One region of the Vibrio vulnificus NBRC 15645 genome, then DNA from elsewhere that is predicted to be linked to it. Evidence: predicted binding sites of a transcription regulator. Region 1 holds the regulator's gene; each other region holds the start of a gene.
The links. The regulator PurR, encoded in region 1, represses purine synthesis genes. The targets are predictions, from matches to a motif close to TNANGNAAACGTTTNCNTNA.
Positions count from the first base shown of each region.

Region 2: a site for PurR is predicted at 2,280-2,299, ahead of pckA (phosphoenolpyruvate carboxykinase (ATP)). Genes of this name have one in related genera too.
Region 3: a site for PurR is predicted at 1,668-1,687, ahead of glyA (serine hydroxymethyltransferase). Genes of this name have one in related genera too.
Region 4: a site for PurR is predicted at 2,687-2,706, ahead of AOT11_RS21705 (formate--tetrahydrofolate ligase). Genes of this name have one in related genera too.

Region 1 is NZ_CP012881.1:2,612,882-2,617,929, forward strand. Features, by position in the region: gene AOT11_RS12115 (TfoX/Sxy family DNA transformation protein) at 1-585, opposite strand, end outside; cyclic di-GMP riboswitch class I at 701-789, opposite strand; gene purR (HTH-type transcriptional repressor PurR) at 986-1,990, opposite strand; gene torD (molecular chaperone TorD) at 2,301-2,948, opposite strand; gene torR (two-component system response regulator TorR) at 3,184-3,897, shown strand; gene elyC (envelope biogenesis factor ElyC) at 3,978-4,778, opposite strand; gene cmoM (tRNA uridine 5-oxyacetic acid(34) methyltransferase CmoM) at 4,876-5,048, shown strand, end outside.
Region 2 is NZ_CP012881.1:1,353,180-1,358,227, forward strand. Features, by position in the region: gene gspC (type II secretion system protein GspC) at 1-458, opposite strand, end outside; gene hslR (ribosome-associated heat shock protein Hsp15) at 843-1,229, shown strand; gene hslO (Hsp33 family molecular chaperone HslO) at 1,261-2,136, shown strand; gene pckA (phosphoenolpyruvate carboxykinase (ATP)) at 2,471-4,099, shown strand; gene AOT11_RS06270 (AsmA family protein) at 4,223-5,048, shown strand, end outside.
Region 3 is NZ_CP012881.1:749,382-754,429, reverse strand. Features, by position in the region: gene AOT11_RS03425 (winged helix-turn-helix domain-containing protein) at 1-729, opposite strand, end outside; gene AOT11_RS03420 (YitT family protein) at 798-1,397, opposite strand; gene glyA (serine hydroxymethyltransferase) at 1,743-2,993, shown strand; gene AOT11_RS03410 (hypothetical protein) at 3,126-3,461, opposite strand; gene lipA (lipoyl synthase) at 3,661-4,626, opposite strand; gene lipB (lipoyl(octanoyl) transferase LipB) at 4,623-5,048, opposite strand, start outside.
Region 4 is NZ_CP012882.1:1,382,392-1,387,439, reverse strand. Features, by position in the region: gene glgC (glucose-1-phosphate adenylyltransferase) at 1-529, opposite strand, end outside; gene AOT11_RS21705 (formate--tetrahydrofolate ligase) at 918-2,666, opposite strand; gene AOT11_RS21700 (inosine/guanosine kinase) at 2,848-4,152, opposite strand; gene AOT11_RS21695 (CreA family protein) at 4,277-4,762, opposite strand.

The sequences.
Region 1 (5,048 bases):
CAATTTATTCACTAATTCGTCTCGACGTTGCTGAGGAATCACACTCCAGTGCGTACCATTGATGGCTCCCTCTAACGCCCAAAGCAGCTCTAAGCTCACGGCACCACTGTGGGTGTTTTTAATCGCTTCGTACGCACGAACCGCGCCTTGAGATTCCAACTGCTCGACTGTTTCAATTCCCGCCTTTTTAAGCATTCGTTCGGTGGCTAAACGCAGGTTAGGTAGGTCTTTTAATCGTTCAGGTTTTGCTGTTGCTTGCTGTTGTTTATCATTATTAGCACTGGCCAATGCACGTTTGGCTAAAGCGAGTAGTGCATTTTGGTCTTGCCATAGCGCGTCTGAAATCGCGTAGTACTTAGTGACAACAGGAAACCCACGCTTAGTATAAACGTATGGTTTGAGCCCTTGCTTTTCAAAAAGTAATGTTGATTTTTGATCTGCGCGAATATGAAGCTGGTCTTTCACCACAAGTGCGAACATGGTCTCATCTGCAAAAAGGCCGAATCCGCCAAACATTGAGCGAGATTTTATCGCACCAAGTTGCTCAAAAAGCTTCATTGAATCTTTGAGTATCGGTTTATCCATGATGTGTTATCTCGGTGTAATTACTATTACGCCACCAAATCAGGTCCGAGAGATTAGCAAACCAATGCAAATACAATGTCATTAATGGGTAAACTTGTTGTTATGCATTTTTGCCATCGGTAACCCCGCTACCTACCAAAAAACGTCTGGTTTAGGCCGGAGGCTTTGCGTCCCACTTTTTCAAATGGTTTGCCCTGTGCGTGACACTAGAAGGATACGATTTCTATTGGAGTAACATCACATTTTCAAATAAAAAATGTGACATTGGTTCAAATAATAGTTGCAGTTAAGTGAATGAATACTCGATTTTAAGAACTTAACAGAATTTGACTTAACAAATCACTTACTAAGAATGAAAAAAAAGCATCCAGATTTGGATGCTTTAGAATATTAGTCTTAACTAATTGATTTTTTTAACGGTATCACGAACCACTAACTCGGGATGCATTTCAAACACGCGTTTGTCATGCTCTTTGTCCTTAATACGTTCGAGAAGGATCTCAAATGCATTTTTACCAACACGGCGTTTTGGCTGGTGGATGGTTGTTAGCGGTGGTGAGAAGTATTCCGCCAACTCAATATTATCGTAGCCGATCACAGAGATGTCTTCAGGAATGCGAAGGCCTAACTGTTGAAGGCGGCTCATCAAACCCAGTGCCATGGTGTCGTTGAAGCAGAAGACCGCCGTTGGGCGATCTTGCCACGACGCGATCTTGTCAGCAGCCATCACAGCCGTATCACATTCAAAGTTTCCTTCAAGGATCCACTCGTTGTTAACGGTAATATTGGCTTCCTTCATCGCGCGTTTAAAGCCTTGGATGCGCTCTTGGCACGCGGCTTTTTCAAAGTGACCACTTAAACACGCAATTTTTGTATGACCATTTTCAATCAAGTACTTAGTGGCCAAGTAGCCACCTTCCTCTGAGTTATCGATAATTTTATCGGCTTGTGAGCTGATTGGACCCCAGTCCATAATCACTTTAGGAATATCTGCATGCTTATCAAGCATTTCGCGTAGTTCTTCAGTGAGGTCTGAACACATCACCAAAATGCCATCTACGCGTTTTTCCGCAAGCATACGAATGTAATCACGTTGCTTCTCGTAGATACCGCCGGTATTACAAAGAATTAGCGTATAACCTTGGCGGTAACAGTAGCTTTCTACGCCATCAATCACTTCAGAAAAGAACAAATTGGTAGATTGAGTGACCAGCATACCAATAGTACGAGTTGTGTTGCACTTTAGGCTACGCGCTACTGCGCTAGGCGCGTAGTTGAGCTCGTCAACCGCTTTCATGACTTTTTCTTGAGTGGCTTCTGCAACAAAACGCGTTTTGTTGATTACGTGCGACACTGTGGTCGTGGATACTCCAGCGAGACGCGCGACATCTTTAATTGTGGCCATAGGTATTGTCCTGTCTAAGGTTGCATTTTGAATCTACGATTCTTTGTTGCAACACAGTTTGCTACCTTTCTCCGAATTCGCTTTGTAAGGAAGACACACTAGAAAAGCAGCAGCTTAGCTTTAAATAAACACAAAAACCGCTGTATTTCAGCGGTTTGCATTAAAATCATATTTTATCGATTGCGGTCTCAATTCTAGACCGAGACGGCAAGAGTGGCAACCTACTCAAACAGCGAATTGTGTATCCGTGTTCACACTTTAGTGGTTAAAGTGTAACCGAGTGTTTGCTCTATTGATAAGGGCGTAATTATTATCCAACTAAATAGTCGCTGTCCAGCATACAAAACGCAACAAGTAGTTTTATTGCGCTGTTATAGAAGCCAAACTCATCATATTGTGCTGCTCGTTGAGAGAAGGTAGGTAACCAAGAGAGCAACATTTCTTGAATAAATGTGTTTTGCTCGATGAAAGCATCTTCCATGTGGCGATCTTGTTCAAACTCATTTGAGCGAATGATGAGGTTGCCAAGAAAGTCGAGCATGATCGCTAAGTGATCGGCCGGTTCATTCAGTTGTTGATTGACCTGCACACCATGTTTTTTTAGCCAAGCATCCATTTTTTGTGCCGGCTCGCCATTGAGTAGGCCATCTTTTGTAAGGTAAATTGATGCGTATGGAAGTGCGCCATGTTTTGCGGTTTTCAAAAATAGGTCACAAAAATCTGCCGCTAATTCCAATTGCGCATCTTGACGGTCAACAAGACGATTGAGTGCGTCGACAAAGGCGTTAACGGATGGTCGCAGAGCATCGTTTTCAGCCAATCCCGTTAAAAACGCTCTAATTTCCATGCTTTGATATTTATCGAGTTCTTCCTGAGTCAGTTCTTTGGCAAATAAGCTGGAAAGCCACCAATATATTTCCGCACGTTTTTCATTAAAGGCTTTTATCTCTTGCATCATTTATCGCTCCTAAATCAATCTCCTATAAGTGTAACCAAAAAAAATGAATAACAATAACGCCTATTGTTAAGAAAAATATAAATATATTTGAGCTTGTTAATGGTCTGATATTAAGCTTGTTTTGAATCAATAAAAATCAAGATACTTGCATTTCAAACGAAGTATGACTAGAAATGTTACTAGTTATGAATAGAATGTCTGCCCGTGTAGACAGAAATGACATGAAGTGGTGTAAATGAGCTATCACGTATTAGTCGTAGAAGATGATGTAGTGACTCGCAGTAAACTTGCGGGTTATTTTCAAAAAGAAGGTTACACAGTAAGTGAAGCGGAAAGTGGTGCCGAGATGCGTCATATTTTGCAAAATAGCTGCGTTGATTTGGTGATGTTAGACATTAATTTACCAGGTGAAGACGGCTTGATGCTGACCCGTGAACTACGCAGCCAATCGGACATTGGCATTATTTTGGTAACCGGACGCACGGATAGCATAGATAAAATTGTTGGTTTGGAGATGGGGGCAGACGACTACGTCACCAAACCATTTGAGTTACGTGAACTGCTGGTTCGAGTGAAAAACTTGTTGTGGCGGATTTCGCTTGCGCGCAGTGGTGGTTCAAAACATCAAGACGCGGAAAACGAAGACCATATTGTCCGTTTTGGCGACTGGACCTTCGATATTCATCGTCGAGCGTTGAGCCACAATGGTGAGCCAGTGAAGTTGACCAAGGCAGAATATGAGCTGCTGGTGGCGCTTTCGTCTTACCCAAATCAGGTATTAAGCCGTGAACGCATTCTCAACATGATTAGCCATCGTGTTGACGCGCCAAACGACAGAACGATTGATGTTTTGATTCGTCGCATGAGAGCAAAAATGGAGTTTGATCCTAAAAACCCACAAATTTTTGTGACCGTACACGGTGAAGGCTACATGTTTGCAGGCGACTAGGCGTGGCTTAGAAAGCCAAAATTAACAAACAAAAAAAGAGCTGATTAAGCTCTTTTTTTGTTTCTGCAGATCATGATTCATCATTTTGATGCGCGATTCTCTGCCATGATTTGTTCGTCAGTAAGGAGCAAATCTCGCATGCCTTGCCATAGCTGGCCGAGGGTTTCATACCAGTAGCGCTCTGTTTGCTCAAGGTAGATGGCTTTAGGGGCATATCTATCCCAAGCTTGAGAGATGTTCTTTTGCGCAAGGTAGTTTGTTGGCGCGGGTAACGGCGTTATGCCAGCGTCATGAAACTCTTTCATTGCACGTGCCATGTGACTGGCAGAAGTGACCAAAACCAGCTGTTTTTGACGCACAAATGCCGCTGCTTGTCGCGCTTCTTCCCAAGTATCTTTGGCATCTTCAAGAAGAATAATGTCTGATTTCGCGACACCCAGAGCCAAAGCCACGTTTGCCATCATGCGAGCATGGCTGGTTTCTGAGCCGCCCGCATAGCCAGACAGAATCAACTTTGAGCCCGGATACATCTTTAAAATACGAATTCCTTCCGTCAAACGCATCAACGAAGCACGGCTTAACTCAGACGTAGGGGGGATTTGATCATCCACCACATGGCCATTGCCCAATACCATGACGTAATCGACGGTTTGTACTTCGGGTAGAAATACAGAGTATTGCCTTTCTAATGGCATTAATAACTTGCTGGCAACGGGTTGGAAAGAAACCAAGAATATCCCCAAAAAGGAGAATAATATGATGAAACACCCCGTTTTTTGTCTGGTACTAAACATAATCAGCATCAGACCAGCTAAGCCTATTAAAAGTAGTGCTGGCAAAGGCATTAACAGTGCCGAGAGCACTTTTTTCAGCTCAAACATACAGAAATAGTCCGAAAAAACATCACTTGATAATAAAAATAAGAGAATGCCTCTTTATATCTGCTTTCCTTATGACAGAATAGCAGCACGATTAGATATGATAACTCAAGCTGCTGTGAACCAAGACCGTAATTTCGACGATATTGCCCACAAATTTGCAAAAAATATTTACGGGTCAGACAAAGGCGAGATTCGCCAAGTGATTGTTTGGGAAGATCTTCAACAATTGTTAGCCACCTTTGACGAGGCCAAACAGTCGCTAACCGTATT
Region 2 (5,048 bases), 1.3 Mb from region 1:
CCTTCATTATCGATGATCACACGATCGACCAGAACCGCTTTTAACTTAGCGCGAGTGCCTTCGATTTCTTCCCCAACCCCGTAGGTTGCTTGCTGACCACGGTTGGCGATAACGGCCAAGCTGGTTTGAGGATTGCTGCTCGCCACCGCCCCAACTAACACCAAATTTAGCCGCGTTTTAGGCGCGTCTTGCACCACCGGTTGGCTGACAACAGGCTTAGGTTTATTCTCGTTGTAAACCCCAAACAAGTTGATGGCTTGCAGATCAGCAAGGTTTAATCGCTCACCTTGCTTACCTTGTGCGTTTTGCTGCGGTGCAGGTCGCCAAGCGACGATCTGCGTATTGCTCTCTTGTGTTAGCCAGACGACTTGTCCTAAAGTCCAGCCTGTCAAAGCCACCAGCACGCCAGCTAATAAAGCACTCGCTCGACTCTGAATCATGCCGTTGTTGGCAATCATCCGCGTCAGCAATGGGCTATTGGCCAATCCGGCACTCAGCTCTGATGGTTTCACTCAATCGGTTCCTTTCACTGTTTAAATTTTGCGCTCTCGCTTTCTTTGCTTGAACGCACTGCGATCTATCTTTCTTTATTCGACTGAAGAAAATCGCTCGCACTTTTCCTGATCAAGGTGGAAAAATGCTCTCCTAAAACAGCACGTTATGCTGTTGTTGCGTCGATAAATCTCGCTTCGACACAGAGCTTTGCACTATATCACAGCTTGCTTGTGACACGCCTCTCTGATTACGATTTTGCCAACTGCCTTGAAAAATTTGCGGTAAGTCACCATTGTAAAGTGCAAGATTCAATCATTCACAGCAGTGATTAGAGAGTAAAAGTGACCATGAGTTCCCCAAATGAAGCCGTTAGGCTCGATAAATGGCTGTGGGCTGCAAGATTTTACAAAACCCGTTCAATCGCTCGCGATATGGTCGATGGCGGTAAAGTCCACTATAATGGCCAACGTGCAAAGCCCAGTAAGATTGTCGAAGTAGGCGCGGTATTGAAACTTCGCCAAGGCAATGAAGAAAAAACGGTTGTGATAGAAAAGCTATCCACCCAGCGACGTGGCGCACCAGAAGCACAGACGCTTTATAGCGAAACGCAAGAGAGCCAAGCAAAGCGCGAAGCACAAGCAATGCAACGTAAACTCAACGCGCATAACCCAAGTCCAGACCGCCGCCCAGATAAAAAGCAGCGCCGCGACATTATCAAATTTAAACACCAGTAAAAGCCGGAAAATACCTACGAGGAATCGCTAAATGGCAAGCAATGTTTTGAATCGCTACTTATTTGAAGATCTTTCAGTACGTGGCGAGTTGGTACAACTGGATGAAGCGTATCAGCGAATTATTTCTAGCAAGGATTATCCGGCAGCCCTACAAAAACTGCTTGGTGAGCTATTGGTTTCTACCACTCTTCTGACTGCAACTTTAAAGTTTGAAGGCTCTATCACCATTCAGCTACAAGGCGATGGCCCTGTTTCACTGGCCGTGATCAATGGTGACAATGAGCAGAAAATTCGTGGTGTGGCTCGCTGGGAAGGCCATATTGCCGACGACGCAACCCTACACGACATGATGGGCAAAGGTTATATGGTCATCACCATCGAACCGAAAAAAGGCGAGCGTTACCAAGGTATTGTTGGCCTAGAAGGTGACAACCTTGAGCAAGTTCTGGAAGGCTATTTTGAACGCTCTGAGCAGTTGAAAACTCGCATCTGGATCCGCACGGGCGAGCACGAAGGCAAAGCACACGCAGCGGGTATGCTGATTCAAGTAGTGCCTGACGGCACTGGTTCAGAAAATGATTTCGAGCATCTGGAGCAATTGACCAATACGGTAAAAAATGAAGAGCTGTTCACGCTACCAGCAAACGAGCTGCTTTACCGTCTCTACAATCAAGAACAAGTGCGCTTGTTTGAACCGCAAAATGTCGAGTTCCGTTGTGGTTGTTCACGTGAACGCAGTGGCGCGGCGATCGTGACCGTCGACAAAAATGAAATTTATGACATTTTGGCGTCTGATGGATCCGTTTCTTTACATTGTGATTACTGCGGCACGACTTATTCGTTTGATGAATCTGACGTCAACAAGCTGTACGAAGAGGCAGCATCGGAGCCAAAAACGTTGCATTAATTTACCCGCTTTACCAAGCACGTAATTTACCCATCAAAAGGCCAGCTTATGCTGGCCTTTTTGTGATCAAAACCCGATAAAACATGGGTTTATACGTAATTAAATAACCCCTTAATTTTTGGCAATTAATAATTCTTTTGATCTAGCGCAAAGGTTTGCGTGCGCGATAAACTATCTCAGCCAATATGTGACGGGACACCTAAAACCATAGGAAAATTAAGGGCAATTTTTGAACTATATCCCTGTTTTCTCCCCCACCCGTTGTTAGCATGGTGAGCAGAAAAAATTAATAAATTCTTACAAAATCCCTACAAAAATCCTATAAGGAGCACCTATGACCGTTATGGAACATACAAAGGCTGCATCAATTGATCTAACCAAGCATGGTCTTCGCAACGTAAAAGAGGTTGTACGCAACCCAAGTTACGAAATACTGTTTGCAGAAGAGACTCGAGCTGATCTCGAAGGCTACGAAAAAGGCGTAGTGACAGAGCTCGGCGCGGTGGCTGTAGACACAGGCATCTTCACTGGCCGCTCACCAAAAGACAAATACATTGTGAAGGATGCCACCACCGAAGAACATATGTGGTGGACCACTGATGCGGTAAAAAACGATAACAAGCCAATCACACAAGAAGTGTGGAATGACCTAAAACAACTGGTCACTAACCAGCTTTCTGGCAAGCGCGTTTTTGTCATTGATGGTTATTGTGGTGCTAACCCTGATACCCGTCTTAGCATTCGAGTCATCACCGAAGTGGCGTGGCAAGCGCATTTCGTTAAGAATATGTTCATTCGTCCGACCGAAGAAGAATTGGCCAGCTTTGAGCCTGATTTCGTGGTGATGAATGGTGCAAAATGCACCAACCAAAAGTGGAAAGAGCACGGTCTGAACTCTGAAAACTTCACGGTGTTTAACCTAACTGAGCGCATGCAGTTGATCGGCGGTACTTGGTACGGCGGTGAGATGAAGAAAGGCATGTTCGCGATGATGAACTACTTCCTGCCTCTTAAAGGCATTGCGTCGATGCACTGTTCTGCCAACATGGGCAAAGAAGGTGATGTGGCGATCTTCTTCGGTCTATCTGGTACTGGTAAAACGACGCTGTCGACCGATCCAAAACGCGCACTGATTGGCGATGACGAGCACGGCTGGGATGACGACGGCGTGTTTAACTTCGAAGGTGGTTGTTACGCGAAAACCATCAAGCTGTCCAAAGAAGCTGAGCCTGATATTTACAATGCCATCCGCCGCGATGCACTGCTAGAAAACGTGACCGTTCGCAATGACGGCTCGATCAACTTTGATGATGGTTCAAAAACCGAAAATACTCGCGTTTCTTACCCAATCCATCATATTGAAAACATCGTTAAGCCCGTATCAAAAGGCGGTCATGCGAACAAAGTGATCTTCCTTTCTGCCGATGCGTTTGGCGTGTTGCCTCCCGTGTCTAAACTGACTCCAGAACAGACGAAGTATCACTTCCTCTCTGGTTTTACTGCGAAGTTGGCTGGTACTGAGCGTGGTATTACTGAACCAACACCCACCTTCTCTGCGTGTTTTGGTGCTGCGTTCCTGACGCTTCACCCAACCAAGTACGCTGAAGTACTGGTAAAACGTATGGAAGAAGCAGGCGCAGAAGCCTACCTCGTCAATACCGGTTGGAATGGCAGTGGCAAACGTATCTCAATCCAAGATACGCGCGGTATTATCGATGCGATCCTTGATGGTTCTATTGAAGAAGCACCAACCAAACACGTGCCTATCTTCAATCTAGAAGTACCAACATCGTTGCCTGGTGTGGATCCAACCATCCTTGACCCACGCGACACCTACGTTGACCCGCTACAGTGGGAAAGCAAAGCGCAAGACCTTGCTCAGCGCTTTATCAACAACTTCGCTAAGTACACCGACAATGCGGAAGGTCAATCACTTGTGGCTGCAGGCCCACAACTCGATTAGTGACCTAGCTACGAAAAGCAAACTTAAGCCCCTCTCCTGAGGGGCTTTTTTATTGAATCGTTGCGAAAATTAAGCCAAGCTTATCTGCACTTATTTGCAAACGTTAGTGATCAGTAGGCAGGGATGAAAAAAGCACTAATCAGTGTCGCGCTTTTGTTGATTGTCATCGCTCTAATTCCAATCAGCATTCTAGTGAGCTTACAAACGCGCTATGCCAGCCAAGTGTTTAATCAGCTCAGTCAGTTCAGCGGGCTTGGTATGCAAGCTGAGTCGGTCCACTATCAGTATCCTGACCATTTTTCGTTTAAGAATGTCTCTTTTACGCATAATGAAATGAGCTACGTTGAACAGTTGGAGATTTGGCTAAGCCCAGAGCTGTATGCCAACGGACGTGTGCAAGTTGCCAGTGTGTTACTGGATGGTTTGAGTCTACAAACGGGTCTTTCTCGCTCGCCAAAAACGTTTATTCCCAGCACCGTTCAGATTCACCAATTGGCCATTTCAAACCTCGATTACGCCGACAACCAGTTGAGTGCGCGCGGTATTAAGTTTCAGGTAAAGCAACCTCAATGGCAACGCAGCGATCAGTTCATTCCTTTCGGTGAGATTCAGTTCTCCGCAGAGCAGCTTTACTGGCAGGGCGAAGCGTTTAACCAGCCTTTGCTCGATATCGATTACAAACCCCAAGACAGCACTCTTTATGGTCTGTCCTTATCTTGGCGTGGCGCGAAAGTCTCAGGACAAGCGGAGCAATACCCGCAAGGTTGGTCATTGGTCAATGTCACCGTTGAAGGTCTCGATTTGTCACAGCAGCAACTCACATCCATTTTGGCGAAGCCATGGGAGAGGTTTGGATCGCAGATTACCCACATCAACAGCTTGGACATCTTGCGCAGTTCACTCGCGTTAGAAGATTACCGCTTGATCAACTTTGAACTGAGCAGTGAAA
Region 3 (5,048 bases), 1.4 Mb from region 1:
AGGGCCATCATCGATTGTCGTTACGAAGTAGCTCGGAATGTCTTGATTGACCAAATCGGTATAGGGATACTCAATTTGTTGTTCAAGAATCAAAGCTTTAATAACTCTTCGATGCTGTTTCGATTGGGGGCCTGTTGCATCAACTCGATTGAGAAGAAGCTCTCTCATTTGGATGGTTTGTTGCTTGCGATATTGTTCGATCAAGCTGCTCGTTTCTGAGATATACAGATAAGACAGAACAAAAAAAGCCATAGAAAGAAGCATGAGCAAGTAGTGTACGGGCTTCATTTTGGCTATTTTGGCGCTTAACGCGAGATGAATTGTCGGAGAGGCGTCAGGTTGGGGTTGCTGCTCTTCTTGTTCGTGCACAAGTAACTTCACTTGGCTTTCGCAAAGGTAATAGCCTTTACGGGGATAAGTCACCAATATCTTGGTTGCATCTTCATTGGTTAGATATTTTTGAAGAAGCGCTCGGAAAGTCGATATTCTATTGGTCAATACATTTTTAGAAATGTAGTCGCTACGCCAGATTTCTTGAATAATCGCATTCGCAGAGAGCGGTTCACCGACATGAGTGAGCAAAAATTCAAGTAGTTCAATGGTTCTCGGCTCTAAATCGATCGGCTCATCGTTATAAAGCAAGTGCTTTTTCTGCGGATCATAGATCATTCCACCGATTTTAATCAGACAGCCAATCTCTTTTGCTTCTTCAAGAATATTTCGCATCATGTAGGAAGAGTATTGTTAATATTTGCCTGTATTATATAACATTTTTCCTAAACGAAGTGTGCGCATTGTTAGGTGTAATGGATTTTGTATCGATGCGGCTTATGATTCATCGCGAGTACTAAATTCAACGCAAAAGCGCCGAGAATCGACAGTGCGATCGTGGTCGGGCTGACAAAGAAAAAGGAAGCAAATAGGATGGTTGCATCAATTGCCATCTGCGATTTCCCCACTGAAACACCAAATTTATCTTGGATGTAGAGGCAAAGCACGTTAAAGCCCCCCAAACTGGAGCGATGACGAAATAAGATAAGCATTCCTAGGCCCATTAACAGCCCACCCGCAATCGCGCAGTAAACTTCATTGATATGCTCAACAGAGATTACTAAATATAGGTTATCGGCAAAAATTGAGACTAAACCACCAGAAATGGCACTATTAAAAGCAAAGCGACGCCCATAGCGTTTCCAAGCCAATAAATAGAAAGGGCAGTTCGCCAAAAAATACAACATTCCAAAAGTGAATGGAGTAAACTGAGTGACTAACAGAGCAAGCCCAGTTGTCCCGCCTGTCAGTAGATTGGCTGATTGCAGAAAAAAGACGCCTTGGGCGACGAGAAAGGTGCCGGTTAATATGGCGATCCAGTCTTCTCTACGTGAGTGTTTTTCCATCAGTGGTTAAATTTCATTTGCGATTGAGGGCGTGCATAGTAGTAAAAAGCTGATCTTTTTGGTAGCTAGCGGGCTAAAATTAGGGTAAACCTATGTAATTGTTGTTTTACAGGGTGTGAAACGCAAAATTGACACTTTAGATTGCATTTTCGCTTAAGGACAAAGCCAAGATGAAATCTTTCACATGTCATCATGAAGAAACTGCATAGAGAAAAATGAATTTTCTCTTTATGACCTGGATCAAATTATGTAGAATGCGCGCCATTACGGTGACGAAAACGTTTGCGTTGGGTCATTAACCAGTTTTTTTGCAACTTTCAGTCAAATCTGAGTCAGGAGATACAGATGCTTAAGCGTGATATGAATATCGCTGATTACGATGCGGAGCTATTCGCAGCTATCCAGGAAGAAACTCTTCGCCAGGAAGAACACATCGAGCTGATCGCTTCAGAAAACTACACAAGTCCACGTGTAATGGAAGCTCAAGGCTCTCAGCTAACCAATAAGTACGCTGAAGGCTACCCAGGCAAGCGCTACTACGGTGGTTGCGAGTACGTGGACAAAGCTGAGTCTCTAGCGATTGAGCGTGCATGCAAACTGTTTGGTTGTGAGTACGCGAACGTTCAGCCACACTCTGGCTCTCAAGCTAACAGCGCGGTTTACATGGCACTTCTTAACCCAGGCGATACAGTTCTAGGTATGAGCCTAGCGCACGGTGGTCACCTGACTCACGGTTCTCCTGTAAACTTCTCTGGTAAGCACTACAACGTCATCCCTTACGGTATCGATGAAGCTGGCCAAATTAACTACGACGAAATGGAAGCGCTAGCGTTTGAGCACAAACCTAAGATGATCATCGGTGGTTTCTCAGCGTACTCTCAAATCGTTGATTGGAAGCGCATGCGTGAAATCGCAGACAAAGTTGACGCTTACCTATTCGTCGATATGGCGCACGTTGCGGGTCTTATCGCAGCAGGTGAATACCCAACACCTGTGCCACACGCACACGTAGTAACGACAACGACGCACAAAACGCTAGCAGGTCCACGTGGTGGTCTTATCCTGTCTAACGCTGGCGAAGACATGTACAAGAAACTGAACTCGGCCGTTTTCCCTGGCGGTCAAGGCGGTCCTCTAATGCACGTTATCGCGGGTAAAGCAGTAGCGTTCAAAGAAGCGATGGAACCTGAGTTTAAAGCTTACCAAGCGCGCGTAGTGAAAAACGCAAAAGCGATGGTGGCTCAGTTCCAAGAGCGTGGTTACAAAATCGTATCTAATGGTACAGAAAACCACCTGTTTCTTGTTGACCTCATCGACAAAGACATTACAGGTAAAGATGCTGACGCAGCACTAGGCGCAGCAAACATCACGGTAAACAAGAACTCAGTACCAAACGACCCTCGTAGTCCGTTTGTGACTTCGGGTATCCGTGTTGGTACGCCAGCGATCACTCGCCGTGGTTTCACTGAAGAAGACGCGAAAGAGCTAGCAAACTGGATGTGTGACGTACTAGACAACATCGGCAATGAAGCGGTTATCGAAGCAACGAAACAGAAAGTACTAGAAATCTGTAAGCGTCTACCTGTTTACGCATAAGATTTTGGCTACTTGAACATCAAAAAGGCTTCCGGATGGAAGCCTTTTTCATTCGTACATTTCTTAGTTAAAACAGTAAAAGGAACAAGAAAAGTCACCATTCAACCAAGAGCATTGGCGTGGCGACAGCCATTACTTGTCTTTAGAAATGCTTAATAGCGAACCTGACTTACATTGGAACGAGTAGTAGCTATTGGTTTCGCTAAACTTACCTAAGCCTTCGCCATCACAGTAATCGATATTGATATCACGCATTACATTCAGTGTCTCTTCACTGTTTAGCGCAAACTTCGCACCATCAGCGCATACGATGCGGACGCGTCCGTCTTTACTGACTGAGTAAAGTTTCACTTCGGTATTGCATAGCTCAAAGGAGGCTTCGCGGTAGTTATCTTGTGCGGTGTTTTGTTGGGCACAACCTGCCAAAAGAGCTGAGGCGAATAGGGTGATAAAACCTAATTTGTTCATCTAATCAATCCTACTTTTTTGAAAATTTAGAATGCCATACGCAATGCGATGGATATGCGTTTGCATCAAGCCTATAGAATTGACCAATAGATGACAAGCATTTCATGTCGTGAAGGCTGGATAGAGAAAGATTTAAGACAAATAAAAAGCTGGTTATCAATACCAGCTTTTTATTTTTCGAGGCAATCAGTGCTTTGGCTTATTTAACTTCTAAGCCTTGCGCCTGCATATCGGCATGATAAGACGAACGTACAAATGGACCACAAGCGGCATGAGTAAAACCAAGTTCCAGAGCAATCTCTTTAAGTTCATCAAATTCTGCTGGTGGAACGTAACGCTCTACCGGGAGATGGTGGCGACTTGGAGCAAGGTATTGGCCGAGTGTCAGCATGGTCACACCATGAGCACGAAGATCTTTGAGCACTTCAACGATCTCTTCTTTGGTTTCACCTAAACCCATCATGAGTCCCGATTTGGTTGGGACATCAGGATGTTGCTCTTTGAATTTCTTCAGAAGATCCAATGACCATTGGTAGTTTGCCCCTGGGCGTACCTTACGGTACAGGCGTGGTGCCGTTTCCAAGTTGTGGTTGAACACGTCTGGCGGATTATCTTTTAGCGCATCTAGCGCCACGTCCATACGACCACGGAAGTCAGGAACCAATGTTTCGATACGAATATGCGGGCTTTGAGCGCGAATTTCACGGTTACAATCGGCAAAATGTTTTGCTCCACCGTCACGCAGATCGTCGCGGTCAACGGACGTAATCACCACGTATTTGAGTTTCATGTCGGCAATGGTTTTTGCCAGCTTCGTGGGTTCTTCTGCTTCCGGTGGAAGAGGTCGGCCATGGGCAACATCACAGAATGGGCAACGGCGAGTACAAATGGCACCTAGAATCATAAAGGTTGCCGTACCGTGGTTAAAGCACTCCGCCAAGTTTGGACAAGAAGCCTCTTCGCAAACCGAGTGCAGATTATTTTTACGCATAGCGGATTTAATATCTTGAATGCGTTGGCTATCTGCAGGCAACTTGATCTTCATCCAATCAGGCTTGCGTAGGACCTCTTTTTGCTCTGTCGGCATGTTCTTGACGGGAATCAGAGCCATTTTGTCGGCGTCACGATATTTAACGCCTTTTTCCATCTGGATTGGTTTACTCATGCTTCTCTTACTTCTGCTTCTGTGCTGAATTCAACTTGCTCATAACCAAGCAAATTTACCAGTTCTTTGACTAATTGTTGCTCAACGAGAGCGATGTCCGTGGGGCCTCCCAGCTCACTCACCTGAACCATCTCCATGCCTTGATAACCACATGGGTTAATTCTCAAGAAAGGGGAAAGGTCCATATTTACGTTGAGTGCGAGCCCGTGGAAAGAGCATCCTTTACGGATGCGCAGACCTAACGAACATATCTTTCTACCGTCGACGTAAACGCCGGGTGCATCCGGTCTGGCTGCGGAGTCGATATTGTATGCTTTAAGCGTATTGATTACGAGGTTCTCGATAGTCGTGACGAGATCTCGCACACCCAATTTTTTGCGACGTAGGTTGATGAGGAAATAGGCCACCAGTTGACCTGGTCC
Region 4 (5,048 bases), on a different replicon from region 1:
CAACAAAAGAATGGACACGATTATTTTCTTCTATCCCCATAACACCAAACGCTTTGGCTTCTTTACAGTTCACATCCATACAAGCGACCGTGAGTGCCGCATTATTGGCGATGTGTTCTTCCAGCATCGGTGCGTAGTCCATTCGGTAGATGTGGTCACCGGATAACACCATGACGTACTTGGCTTCACTGCGTTCGAGCAACCACAAGTTGTGATAGATGGCATCGGCTGTGCCTTCGTACCATTTGCCACCTTTGCGCATTTGAGGCGGTACGGAGGTGATGTATTCGCCCAGTTCAGGGTTGAAAATGGACCAACCATCACGAAGATGTTTTTGCAACGAATGCGATTTGTACTGGGTGAGGACGAGAATTTTACGCAGGCCGGAGTGCAAGCAGTTGGTAAGCGTGAAATCGATAATGCGGTACTTCCCACCAAATGGTACCGCGGGTTTTGCTCTGTCATCCGTTAATGGACTGAGTCGTGATCCCATGCCTCCGGCCAGTATCACTGTCAAAATGTCCTGCATGCGTATTCTCCCTGAATGTGTGCAATGTCCTAAAGATTAGTACAAGATTTGAGCCAAAACCTTTTTATTGAGAAATCATGATGTTTTCATTAAATAATCCATTGCTGTGCACAAAAAGCAAGCAGTGAGCATGGTTGTTGCACGGTGTTAGTGCGTTGCAATGATAAAAAAGGTCGGCGTCTAAGGTCTTGGCGCTTAGTCGTTTTACACTGTAAATAAGCGATAATCACAAGTACTAAAACGAGTGGCTAGTACACGTTGTGCTAGATAAGGCTTTAGGTGGGATTTCTGTAATCTAGTTTGCGTTAGGTTCAAAAAAAGCGCCTTTTTGCAAGGCGCTTAAGGAGTCTCAACAGGATCCTCAACAATGTGATATTGAAATCGCGGCTTAGCTTAGGCCAACAATATTGCCATTTTCATCGATATCCAACGCCATAAAAGCGGGAATGTCTGGTAAACCAGGCATCGTCATCACATTGCCAGTGAGCGCGTAAACAAAACCCGCACCAGCACAGAGCCTAACTTCACGAACCATGATGGTAAATCCACTCGGTGCACCTTTGAGAGAGGACTCGGACGAGATAGAAAGGGGAGTTTTGGCCATACACACGGCCAACTCGCCAAATCCTAACGTTTGATAAAGAGCCAACTGTTGTTTTGCTGTTTCGCTAAATTGCACCTCACCACAACCGTAACCTTTAGTACAAACGGTGATGATTTTATCCTCGAGCGTCTGCTCTGCTCTATACAGTGGGCGAAAGCTTGCAGGCGCATCACATGCTTCAATCACTTCACGAGCCACCGCTTCCATGCCTTTACCACCTTTGGCAAAGCCTTCGCTGATTGCGACATGAACATTGAGTGGCAGTTGCTGAATCCAAAGCTTGAGTTGCCCAAGCTCATCTGCGCTGTCTTGCGGAAACTGATTGATAGCAACGACCACTGGTAAACCGTATTTTTGCGCATTATCAATATGCCATTTTAGGTTACTAAAGCCGGATTTCAGCGCTGCGTGATCCGGTTGAAATAAGGCGTCTGGTAATGGCATACCAGGTTTTAGATCATACAGCCCAGAGTTTGCTTTCAAACCGCGCAAAGTCGCAACAATCACCACGCAATCGGGGGCTTTGTGCGAAGTTGAAGATTTGATGTTGCATGCTTTTTCAAGCCCCATATCAGAGCCAAAACCCGCTTCGGTGACAACGTAACTCGATAGTTTCAAGGCAATTTCATCAGCGATGATGGATGAGTTTCCGTGCGCAATGTTGGCAAACGGACCCGCATGAATGAGGGTAGGCACACCTTCAAGTGTTTGCATCAGTGTCGGTTTGATCGCTTCTTTCAGTGTTACTGTCATCGCACCTGCCACTTGTAGCTGTTCTGCGCTAACAGGTTCGCCATCCAGATTGTAAGCGAGAACCACTTTACCAATGCGTTCACGCATATCTTGAAGGTTTTTCGACAACGCCAAAATTGCCATCAGTTCAGATGCGGCTGAAATATCAAAGCCTTCTTCACGTTCAAATCCGTTGATGGTCTTGCCTTCGTCATTGATTCCAACACGAACTTTACGCAGTGCGCGATCGTTGTGGTCCATTACGCGTTTCCAAACCACGCGATCTGGGTCAATTCTTAATGCAGGGAGCCCGGTGCGAGCTTCAAAGGCTTGATAACCAGCGCGTTGTTCGTGATAGATGCGGGCATCAATGGCAGCTGCGGCAAGATTGTGCGCCGCAGTAACGGCATGAATGTCGCCAGTAAGATGCAAATTCAGCTCATCCATCGGGGCGACTTGTGAATAGCCACCACCCGCAGCGCCCCCTTTGACACCAAAAACAGGCCCCATAGAAGGTTGACGGATACACGCCATTACCGATTGGTTGAGGCTCTGTAACCCTTGTGCTAGACCGATAGTGGTGACGGTTTTGCCTTCTCCAAGTGGGGTTGGTGTAATTGCCGTGACCAAAACAAGTTTGCCATCTTGTTGCTCAGCAAGGCGTTTTACACATCGGGCAGACACTTTCGCTTTATATAAACCGTGAGTTTCAAACTCATCCGCCAACAGTCCTGCTTTTGTTGCAATCTGTTCAATTGGTTTAAGAGGTGTCGTACGACAAATATCGATATCTGAAAGCATGCAAAACCCTTATCTAACAATCACGCAAACGTTTGCGGAGGCATGATACTTAAATGCATAATTGAGTAAAGTATTATATAAGCTTAGTTGTGCTACAGCTTAGTTTAATTTGAGAAAAATTGGCTTAGATCAAAAAGAAAAGGCTGCATAATAGCAGCCTTAAGAGAATTAAGTACGGAATCTATCGATCCCAATAAGCTTCTTCTAAACTGTCTTCACGTTCTGGTAAAGCACGTGATAGGCGCGGAGAATGCTGAGTCAGTACTTCGTAACTGACTCGGTTTGCATACTTACAAATTTGTGACAGTGACGAATAGGTCAGGCACATATGCTGATGTTTCTCTGAGTTAGGGACATTCTTCAGATGAAACGCGTTGGACGCCATATCATGAAGAAGGGCAGAGAGTGCACCATCGCCAGCACCATTGGTGTTTTTGATTTCGGCCGGGCCACCTAAGTAAGGGCCAATATGGGAGTAGACTCGGACTGGCTCTTCACATTCAGCTCGGCGCATTGCACGACTAAATTCGTACATATTGAAGCCTTCAATCGCACCTTGGTAAAGGTCGTGCGTCGTTTCGCGCTTCGCATCGTTGTCGGTGTAACCTGCCATGTAAAGGCCGTCTGGACCTGCAGTGCAAAGGACAAGGTCAACCCAGTCGAGTGCTTTATCGGCCGCTTTCAGTGGATCAGATTCACCGGTCAGAGCTTGGCCTTCTTCTTCATTCATCGCCACAACCGTGATGTTTTCACGGATGTATTCCTGCCACCATTCAGGGTTGCCTTCGATCACGTATTTCGTTCCGAGAGTCAGTACGACGGGTACGGAATACTTTTTCGCGTATTCAATAGCACGTTGTACCGCTTGTGGCATTGGATCTTCCGGCTTACCTCGCATTAGGTACGACGAAACCACGAGCGCAGCTGCTTTTTCAAACACTTCTTCTGGAATGCTCTCTGGAGCGAGCTTGTTCATGTGACCTTCGTTGATCGCAAAGGTGCGCTCACCATCTTCAGAGATAAGGGTGTAGCAACGACCAATAGGGCCATCCACCGTTTGTAGGTGGTTGAGGTTCATGCGAGAAGATGTACGACACAAATAGCGATAGGCGTACGAACCAACTTGAATGTTTTTCGACATGACACCCAGTAGAACAGACTTACTGTCTGCTAAGACTGAGTAGTTATGAAGGGTATTGCCAATGGTATCACCAGGGTATTGGTGAGTAATTAGGCCACGTTCTACTAACTCTTCGTAGAGGGCGTCAGCTTTACTTTCTTCAAGAACTAGCGAGTGTCCTTTACTTAACTCATATTTCGCCAAAAATGCGTCATCTACACGCGCTTCGATATCTACGATTGTCTGACCAACACCAACGATGGTTGGGCGGTAGAGCTTAGGTGCCACTTTAAGTTCAGTAACGAGTGGATCTCGAGTGTTTGTAGGGAAATAGTGTTTAGATTTTCGCTGACCAGGAAACTTCATACTAGTGATAGATTGAGAAAAAAGAGGCGCATCATATCACAAATTTTTTGAAACAAGGCTCTTTTTGTTACGCGAAAAATTGGCCGAACAGTTTTTGTTCGGCCAAGTGGTTTTTGTGCAGATATTATTGAGTTAGTGCTTCTGTTTTGCTCGGATCAACGTAGGCGTCAGTCCCCCAAAGCGGGACCGTTGATAAGCTATGTTTGAAGCTACCTTCGGTTTCTTTGGTTGTGTACGAAAGGTAGAGTAGGGTCTGGTTCTTTTGATCGTAAATACGACGAACCTTCATTGTTTTAAAAAAGATACTTTTTGACTGCTTGAACACCACTTCGCCGGACGAGCTTTTGTCGATCTTAGCGATCATTTCCGGTGTAATACTGCCAGTCTGGCGGCAAGAGATAGAGCTGTCACTCGGATCGGATAGGCTTAAGTTTGCCTCAATCGAAGCGATGTGACACGTTACGCCGGTGACCACTTCATCTTGTAGCGAGGTGATTTTAATGTCCTTTAGGGTAAACCAACCCAAGCCTACGTCACCGACCTCGTTGCCACCACACCCTGAAAGCAGGGCTGTTGTCGCGAAAACAGCGGTAAGTAGTTTTAATTTCATCGTCTTATCCTTTTTGACCTTGTCAACTGAATGAGCTTACCTTACCAGTTTTGACCCTCAGCTGTCTCTAACTAGTTCGGTCAAACTTGCGCCATGCAAACGTTTGAATCGCAAATTGATTAGAACCAATCTTAACCGCATGGTATGGTATGAGCCTTGCAGGAAAGTAGGAAAACGAAGAGGTTATCAGTATGAAGAGAACATGTGTTGTGCTGTTGATTTCGTTAGGCTTACTTGCCGGGTGTTCAGCACCTCCGAAATCTACCATCTGTACACCCAAAATTTG